Piscinibacter gummiphilus: one gene and its partner. The protein of the gene in region 2 interacts with the protein of the main gene of each other region in a pairwise test. Links are inferred from orthologs where the notes say so. Each region holds a gene or a part of one and is shown on either strand. Other genes may lie near its edges.

Region 1 (3,998 bases), 2.5 Mb from region 2 along the record:
CTGCGGTTCCGTCCGTCGTTCTTCCCGTTCACCGAACCGTCGGCCGAGGTCGACATCGCGTTCGCGAGCGGCCCGCTCAAGGGCCGCTGGCTCGAGGTCGCCGGCTCCGGCCAGGTGCACCCGAACGTCGTGCGCAACTACGGCCTCGATCCCGAGCGCCACATCGGCTTCGCGTTCGGCATGGGTGCCGACCGCCTGACGATGCTGCGCTACGGCGTCAGCGACCTGCGCGGCTTCTTCGACGGCGACCTGCGTTTCCTGTCGCAGTTCAAGTAAGCAGCCCACGCCCCGGACGAGACAGGAACCCCTGAGATGCAATTTCCCGAATCCTGGTTGCGCGAGTTCTGCAACCCTCCGCTGTCGACGCAGGCGCTGGCCGACACCCTGACCATGGCCGGCATGGAGGTGGAGGAACTCCGCCCCGTGGCCCCGCCGTTCAGCCACGTCGTGGTGGGCGAGGTGCTCCACGTCGAGCGCCACCCGAATGCCGACCGCCTCAACGTGTGCCAGGTCAAGGTCGGCCCGGACACCGTGCTGAACATCGTCTGCGGCGCACCCAACGTGGCCGTGGGCATCAAGGTGCCGTGCGCGCTCGTGGGCGCCGAACTGCCGCCGGCGGAGGAGGGTGGTGCACCCTTCGTCATCAAGCTCGGCAAGCTGCGGGGCGTGGAGAGCCAGGGCATGCTGTGCTCGGCCAAGGAACTCAAGCTGTCCGACGAATCGTCGGGCCTGCTGATCCTCGGCGAAGACGCTTTGGTCGGCAACTCCATCCGCGACCACCTGCGCCTCGACGACACGCTGTTCACGCTCAAGCTCACGCCGAACCTCGGGCACTGCCTGAGCGTGGCGGGCATCGCCCGTGAACTGTCGGCGCTCACCGGCACGCCGTTCACGCGTCCCGCGGCGCCGGCCGCCAAGGTCTCGCAGGCCGACAAGCTGCCCGTGAAGGTGGTCGACAGCGACCTGTGCGGCCGCTTCTCGGGCCGCATCATCAAGAACGTGAACACGAAGGCGAAGACGCCGGCGTGGATGGTCGACCGCCTTGCGCGCTGCGGCCAGCGTTCGGTCACCGCGCTCGTCGACATCTCGAACTACGTGATGTTCGAGGCCGGTCAGCCCAGCCACATCTTCGACCTCGACAAGATCCACGGCGGCCTGACGGTGCGCTGGGGCCGCGACGGCGAGACGCTCAAGCTGCTCAACGGCAACACCGTCACGCTCGACACGAAGACCGGCGTGATCGCCGACGACCACGCCGTCGAATCGCTCGCCGGCATCATGGGCGGCGACGCCACGGCCGTGTCCGACGACACCCGCAACGTCTACGTCGAGGCCGCCTTCTGGTGGCCCGAGGCCGTGGCCGGCCGCGCGCGCAAGTACAACTTCAGCACCGACGCCAGCCACCGCTACGAGCGCGGCGTCGACGCTTCCCGCACGCTCGACCAGGTCGAGCGCGTGACGCAGCTCATCCTCGACATCTGCGGCGGCGAAGCCTGCCCGCTCGACGACCAGTCGCCGAACGTGCCCGTGCGCCAGCCGGTCGAGCTGCGCATCGCGCGCGCCTCGAAGGTCATCGGCATGCCGGTGACGCAGGACCAGTGCACGAAGATCCTCGAAGGCCTCGGCCTGTCGGTCGCCGTGAAGTCCGAAGGCGTCCTGAGCGTCACGCCGCCCGCCTGGCGTTTCGACGTGACCCTCGAGGAAGACCTGATCGAGGAAGTGGTGCGGGTCATCGGCTACGAGAACCTGCCCGGCACGCCGCCGCTCGCGCCGGTCACGGCCCGCGTGCGCCCCGAAGCGCGCCGCGGCCTGCATGCCGTGCGCCGCGCCATCGCCGCGCGCGACTACTTCGAGACCATCAACTTCAGCTTCGTCGAAGAGCGCTTCGAGCACGAGCTGGCCGGCAACACCGATCCCATCAAGGTGCTGAACCCCATCGCCAGCCAGCTGTCGGTGATGCGCTCCTCCCTGTTCGGCAGCCTGATCGGCGTGCTGCGGCACAACCTCTCGCGCAAGGCCTCGCGTGTGCGCCTGTTCGAGGTGGGCCGTGTGTTCCGCCGCGATGCGTCGGTGACGTCGTCGCTCGCCACGGTCGCCGGCATCGACCAGCCGATGCGCGTGGGTGGTCTCGCCTACGGCCCGGCGGATGCCGTGCAGTGGTCCGTGAAGGACCGCGCCGTCGACTTCTTCGACGTGAAGGGCGACATCGAGGCGCTCTTCGCGCCCCGCGTGGCCACGTTCGTGGCGGCCGAACACCCGGCGCTGCACCCGGGCCGTTCGGCGCGCATCCAGGTCGACGGCCGCGACGTGGGGTTCGTGGGTGAACTGCACCCGCGCTGGCGCCAGGCCTACGAACTGCCCGGCGCGCCGGTGCTGTTCGAAGTCGACGCCGAGGCGCTCGTCCAGCGCGACGTGCCGGTGGCCACACCGGTGCAACGCCAGCAGTCCGCGTGGCGCGACATCGCCGTCATCGTCGGCGAACACGTCACCCACGACGCGCTGATCGACGCCATCGTCTCCGCCGACCGGGCGCTCGTGCGCTCGGCCAAGCTGTTCGACATCTACAAGCCGGCCGCAGCCAGCGCCGACCTGGCCGCTGGTGAACGCAGCCTGGCGGTGCGGCTCGAGCTGCTCGACGACACCACCACCCTCACCGACGAACGCATCGAGGCAGGCGTCGCGGCGGTGCTGGCGGCCCTGGCGGCCCGCCTGGGCGCGCGCCTGCGCGGATGACCTGAGCGAAAGACACCATGACGACCTTGCCTCCCGACCTGCCCCCCGATCAACCGCCGCCCGAGCGGCTGATGCTGCCCACGCTCGAGACGCCCACGCTCACGAAGGCCGAGCTGGCCGAACTGCTGTTCGAGCGCCTGGGCCTCAACAAGCGCGAGTCCAAGGACATGGTCGAGGCGTTCTTCGACATCATCCACGGGACGCTGGTGAAGGGCGACGACGTCAAGATGTCCGGCTTCGGCAACTTCAACATCCGCCGCAAGGCGCCGCGTCCGGGGCGCAATCCCCGGACTGGGGAGTCCATCCCGATCAAGGCCAGAAATGTTGTTACTTTTCACGCAAGTCACAAATTGAAAGGTGTTGTGCAAGGCGACATCCCCGTCGGGGAGGACTTCGAGTAAAGTCTTAGCTTTCGGCCTCGATCTCATTGATTTCAATGGAGAAAGCGCTTCCCGCCATTCCAGCCAAACGTTACTTCACCATTGGTGAGGTGAGCGATTTGTGCGGCGTGAAGCCGTATGTGCTCCGGTACTGGGAGCAGGAGTTCACGCAGCTCAAGCCGATGAAGCGCCGGGGCAACCGGCGCTACTACCAGCACCACGAGGTGCTGCTCATCCGGCGCATCCGCGAGCTGCTGTACGAACAGGGCTTCACCATCAGCGGCGCCCGCAACCGGCTCACCGAGCTGGTCCATGCACGCGGCGGTGCCACGCCACCGGTCGTCGAGGAACCTCACGACGACAGCGAACTGCCCGAGCCTTCATCCTTCGGCCCCGATGCCGAGGTGCCCGAGGCATTGCCCGAACCCGATACCAGCGAACTCACCACCGAACAGCTGCGCAGCGAACTGCTGTCCATCCGGTCGTTGCTGAGTTTCTGACAGTCATCGAAACGGCACATCGAAATACCGCACGATCAGTGCTCACAATCTCGAAGTTTCCGGATATACTAGTGGGCTCAGTCGGGGCGTAGCGCAGCCTGGTAGCGCACTTGCATGGGGTGCAAGGGGTCGCGAGTTCGAATCCCGCCGTCCCGACCATTTATTCAAAGGGCCAGTTCTCACAAGGAACTGGCCCTTTTGTATTTCCGGACCGCGAATCTCGCCGATCAGCGGGCCGGGTCGACCCCGGCCAGCCTCAACGTCGAGACGAGCATGCGGTCCAGGCTGTCGACGGCCTTGGAACTGCGCGAGGCCTGGCTGCGGTACACCGCCACCTGCATCGGCGCCATCGGCCCCAGTCCGTGCGCTTCGCCCAGCACCTCGA
Region 2 (4,934 bases):
CGACCGCCCGCGGCGGGCATCAGGTCGCCGGGCCGCGACGGCACGACCATGCCGTTGCCGAGCGAACCCCGAAGCGCGGCCACGATGCCGTTGATCCAGGCGGGCGCAGCCTTGCGCAGGTCGACCGCGACATCGCGCCGCTTGTATTGCAGTCCGTGCTCAGCGGACTGCGTGGCCAGCAGCCGGGCACCGTCCTCGACAGCATGGACCACGCCCGGCACGCCGCTCAGCAGGCGCTCGACATACGAGCGCCTTGCCTGGGCGGCCAGGGCCAACGAATCGGCAGTGGTCGCCATGGAGGGTGGTTGGTGCTTGGAGAATGAAGATTGCCTAACTCTACACTACCGCCCCGGCGTTGGGGTCGTCCGGATCCAGGTCCTTGGAAACCGACTTGGCAAGGTCTTCCCGCTTGACGCCCAGCCACATGGCGATGGCCGCGGCCACGAACACCGACGAATAGATGCCGAAGCAGATGCCGATGGTGAGCGCGACGGCGAAATAGTGCAGCGTGGGGCCGCCGAACAACAGCATCGAGATGACCATCAGCTGCGTGCTGCCGTGCGTGATGATGGTGCGGCTGATGGTGCTGGTGATGGCGTGGTCGATCACTTGCGGCGTGGTGAGCTTGCGGTACTTGCGGAACGCCTCGCGGATCCGGTCGAAGATCACGACCGATTCGTTCACCGAGTAGCCGAGCACCGCGAGCACGGCCGTCAGCACGGTGAGCGAGAACTCCCACTGGAAGAACGCGAAGAAGCCCAGGATGATGACCACGTCGTGCAGGTTCGCGAGGATGGCCGACACGGCGAACTTCCATTCGAAGCGGATGGCGAGGTAGATCATGATGCCGACGACCACGAAGGCCAGGGCCATCGCGCCGTCGTGCGCCAGCTCCTTGCCCACCTGCGGGCCCACGAACTCGCTGCGCTTGAAGGTCACCGGTTCGGTGTCGCCCGCCCGGCAATCGGGTCGGGAGATCTGCTCGCCCTTGTCGCTCACTTCCTGGTGAACACCGACGGTGCCGTTCTCGGCCTTGCAGACCGCGCCGAACACCTGGCCGACCAGTTCGTCCTGCTTGACGCCTTCACGCAGCGGCACACGGATCAGCACGTCGCGGGTGGTGCCGAAGTTCTGCACCTGCACCTCGCCCAGGCCCAGGGCCTCGACGCCGTGGCGCACCTTGTTGATGTCGGCCGACTGCGCGTAGGCCACCTCGATGACCGTGCCGCCGGTGAACTCGATGGACAGGTGCAGCCCCCGCGTCACGAGGAAAAACACCGCGGCCAGGAACGTGACGGCCGAGATGACGTTCAGCACCAGCGCATGCCGCATGAACGGAATGTCGCGGTGGATTCGGAAGAACTCCATGATGGTCCTCTGTTGTTCTTGGTGTGGAGGTCAGGACTTGGCCGGCTCGTCGGCGGCGGCCGTGGGGGGCACCCACACCGCGCCGATCGACACGTCCTTGAGCTTCTTCTGCCGGCCGTACCAGAGGTTCACGAGGCCGCGCGAGAAGAACACGGCGGAGAACATCGAGGTCAGGATGCCGATGCAGTGCACGACCGCGAAGCCCTTCACCGGGCCCGAGCCGAACACGAGCAGCGCGATGCCGGCGATCAGCGTGGTGACGTTGGAGTCGAGGATGGTGGCGAACGCACGCTCGTAGCCGGCATGGATGGCCGCCTGCGGCGACGCGCCCGAGCGCAGTTCCTCGCGCACGCGTTCGTTGATCAGCACGTTGGCGTCGATGGCCATGCCGAGCGTGAGCGCGATGGCCGCCATGCCCGGCAGGGACAGCGTGGCCTGCAGCATCGACAGGATGGACACGAGCAGCAGCAGGTTCACCGCCAGCGCGATGGTGGAGAACACGCCGAACAGGCGGTAGTAGATGCACATGAACAGCGCGATGCCCGCGAAGCCGTACAGCACGCTGTTGAAGCCCTTGCCGATGTTCTCGGCGCCGAGCGTCGGGCCGATGGTGCGTTCCTCGATGATCTCCATCGGGGCCGCGAGCGAGCCGGCGCGCAGCAGCAGCGCGGTGTCGGTGGCCTCGACGGACGTCATGGAGCCGGAGATCTGCACACGGCCGCCGCCGATCTCGGAGCGGATGACCGGTGCCGTCACGACCTCGCCCTTGCCCTTCTCGAAGAGCAGGATGGCCATGCGCTTGCCGATGTTCTCCCGGGTCACGTCCTTGAAGATGCGCGAGCCGTTGGCGTCGAGCGTCAGGTTGACGGTGGCCTCGTGGGTCTGGCTGTCGAAGCCGGGCTGGGCGTCGGTGAGGTTCTCGCCGGTGAGCAGCACCTGGCGCTTGACGATGATCGGGCGACCGCCGCGCTCGAGGTAGCGCTCGGTGCCGAACGGCACCGGGCCGGAGCCCGCCGCCGCCGCGCCGGCCTCGGCACTGTCGTCGACCAGGCGCACCTCGAGGGTGGCGGTGCGGCCGATGATGTCCTTGGCCTTGGCGGTGTCCTGCACGCCCGGCAGCTGCACGACCACACGGTCGATGCCCTGCTGCTGGATCACGGGTTCGCTCACGCCCAGCTCGTTGACGCGGTTGTGCAGCGTGGTGATGTTCTGCTTGACGGCGGTTTCCTGCACGCGGCGGGCCGTCTCGGGCTTGAGCACGCCCACGAGCTTCATGTCGTTGGCATCGGCCACCGGCGTCCAGGTCATGTCGATGACCTGGTCGGTCAGCAGGGCACGGGCCTGGTCGAACGTGGGACGGTCGCGGAAGCGCACCTCGACGTTGTTGCCGTCGCGGGCGATGCCGGCGTGGCGCAGGTTCTTGTCGCGCAGCAGCGTGCGGATGTCACCGGTGATGGCTTCGGCGCGTTTCGTCAGCGCGGCCTTCATGTCCACCTGCATCAGGAAGTGGACGCCACCGCGCAGGTCGAGGCCGAGGTACATCGGCAGCGCGTGGATGGCCGACAACCAGTGCGGCGAACGCGACAGCAGGTTCAGCGCGACGATGTAGCTCGGGTTGTCGGCGTCGGGATTCAGGGCGCGGGTGAGCGCGTCCTTGGCCTTGAGCTGGGTGTCGGTGTCGCCGAAGCGGGCCTTGATCGAGTTGCCCTCGAACTGGACGAAGTCGGCCTTCGCGCCGGCGTCGACGAGGATCTGGCTCACACGGGCCTCGAGCGAGGCATCGAGCTTGAGCGTGGCCTTGCCACTGCTCACCTGCACGGCCGGGGCTTCACCGAAGAAGTTGGGCAACGTGTAGAGGAAGCCCACCAGCAATGCGATCGCGATGATCGCGTACTTCCACCAAGGGTAGCGGTTCATGAGACGGCTCTTTCGCGGGACGGACCCGCTGCGGGTCGGCGGCCCCGCGAACGTGCGGCACCGCCCGACAGCACGCGGTTGGATTTACTTGATGGTGCCCTTCGGCAGGACCTGAACCACGGCCGAGCGCTGGACCTGGACTTCGACGCCATTGGCGATCTCGACGTGGAGGTAGCTGTCGCCGGTCTTGGCGACCTTGCCGAGGACGCCGCCGCCGATCACGACTTCATCGCCCTTGGCGATGGCGTCGATCATGGCCTTGTGCTCCTTCTGGCGCTTCATCTGGGGCCGGATCATCACGAAGTACAGCACCACGAACATCAGCACGATCGGCAGCATGCCGGTCAGCCCGCCGAATGCCCCAGACGTGGCCGAGGTGGTGGCCGCCGGGGCGGCTTGAGCAAAAGCTTCGGAAATGAACACGTGAAATCCTCTGTGGAAACCGGCGACGGCCGGCGGCGCGCTGCCAACGGAAAAGCATTCGATTGTATGCGGCAGCCGGGGCTCGGACCACCAGCGCCCCCGGGTGGTTCCCCGCATCTTCCCCGGGGGGCGGCGGCACGGAAACAGCACTTGCCGCCGTCCACAGCCGTCCCACAGGCACCCCACAGGAAATCCCCGGAGATATCCACAGCCTGCAGGAGCGCTCCCGGGAATGCCGCTTGTCCCGGCCTCAGCAACATAACTTTTCGAACGAACGTTCGTGTCTAAAGAGTATCCCGCGTTCCGCTCAACGAAACGCCGTGTTACGGTCCACGCCCTGGGTCGGGCCGCAATCGGGCGGCCGGCCTGCCGTACTGGAGAACAACACAGTGAAGAACCACATCCTGGCTGCCCTTGCCGCAGCCGTCCTGGCCGCCTGCGGCGGCGGGGGCAACGATGGCGAGAACAAGAGCTCGGCCACGTCCGTGAAGGTCGTCGGCGCCAGCCTGGCCGACAGCGGCGCCTTCGGCGGCGCCAAGTTCACGGTGCAACCCGGCGTCGCCGGAACGAGCTATCAGGTCTACACGCAGCGCATCGCCGCCACGTACGGCGTGCCGCTGTGCAACAGCTACACCACGGCCAACGGCATGACCGCCACGGTCAACGCCGGCTGCACGAACTACGCCGTGGCCGGCGCGAAGGTGCACGTGAACAACGGCACCGCCGCCGTCGACACGGTGCCCGTCTCGGGCATCCGCCAGCTGGTCGATGCCGGCAACGCGGGCTACGCCGCCGGCGACCTGCTGATCGTGGGTGAACTGAGCGCGAACGACACCGCCACGCTGGTCGAGGCGTTCCTGACCGCGGCCGCGGGCAGCCCGGCCTCGTTCCAGGCCCTGCTCGCTTCGCTGCTGACGCCAGCCCAACTCGCCAGCACCACGGAGTCCGCCGCGCTCGGCGCGATCTACATGCAGGACGTGGCCGACAAGCTGACCAACGCGGTCAAGACGAACGCCATCGACAAGGGGGCCAAGCGCATCGCGATCCTCAACACGCTCGACGTCTCGCGCACGCCGAAGCTGCAGGGTGCCCTCGCCCAGATCGCCGCCGGCCCGGGCGGCGCCGCGCAGGCCACGCAGGTGCAGGCCCTCGTTCGTGCGTGGATCAAGGCCTACAACGACAAGCTGGAAGCCAACGTCGCCGAACTGAACAAGGCCGGCACGAGC

The links. Proteins that work in one complex are often made in the same cells at the same time.
Region 1: the proteins of secD (region 2) and pheT interact in binary tests that used the Escherichia coli proteins (3 or more experiments, as listed by UniProt). The link is inferred for Piscinibacter gummiphilus from one-to-one orthologs.

Annotation. Positions count from the first base shown.
Region 1 is NZ_CP015118.1:3,109,198-3,113,195, forward strand. The notes cover bases 1-3,022. They hold pheT (phenylalanine--tRNA ligase subunit beta), read left to right. Parts: upstream 1-312; coding sequence 313-2,733; downstream 2,734-3,022. Other genes in these bases: pheS (phenylalanine--tRNA ligase subunit alpha), read left to right, coding at 1-276; A4W93_RS13905 (integration host factor subunit alpha), read left to right, coding at 2,805-3,022. In the rest of the region: more of A4W93_RS13905, read left to right, coding at 3,023-3,134; A4W93_RS13910 (MerR family transcriptional regulator), read left to right, coding at 3,170-3,613.
Region 2 is NZ_CP015118.1:625,427-630,360, reverse strand. What follows is about bases 843-3,823. They hold secD (protein translocase subunit SecD), read right to left. Parts: upstream 3,286-3,823; coding sequence 1,399-3,285; downstream 843-1,398. Other genes in these bases: yajC (preprotein translocase subunit YajC), read right to left, coding at 3,370-3,708; secF (protein translocase subunit SecF), read right to left, coding at 843-1,368. In the rest of the region: A4W93_RS02840 (DUF1631 family protein), read right to left, coding at 1-296; more of secF, read right to left, coding at 337-842; A4W93_RS02820 (SGNH/GDSL hydrolase family protein), read left to right, coding at 4,098-4,934. UniProt on the Escherichia coli protein: Part of the Sec protein translocase complex. Interacts with the SecYEG preprotein conducting channel. SecDF uses the proton motive force (PMF) to complete protein translocation after the ATP-dependent function of SecA.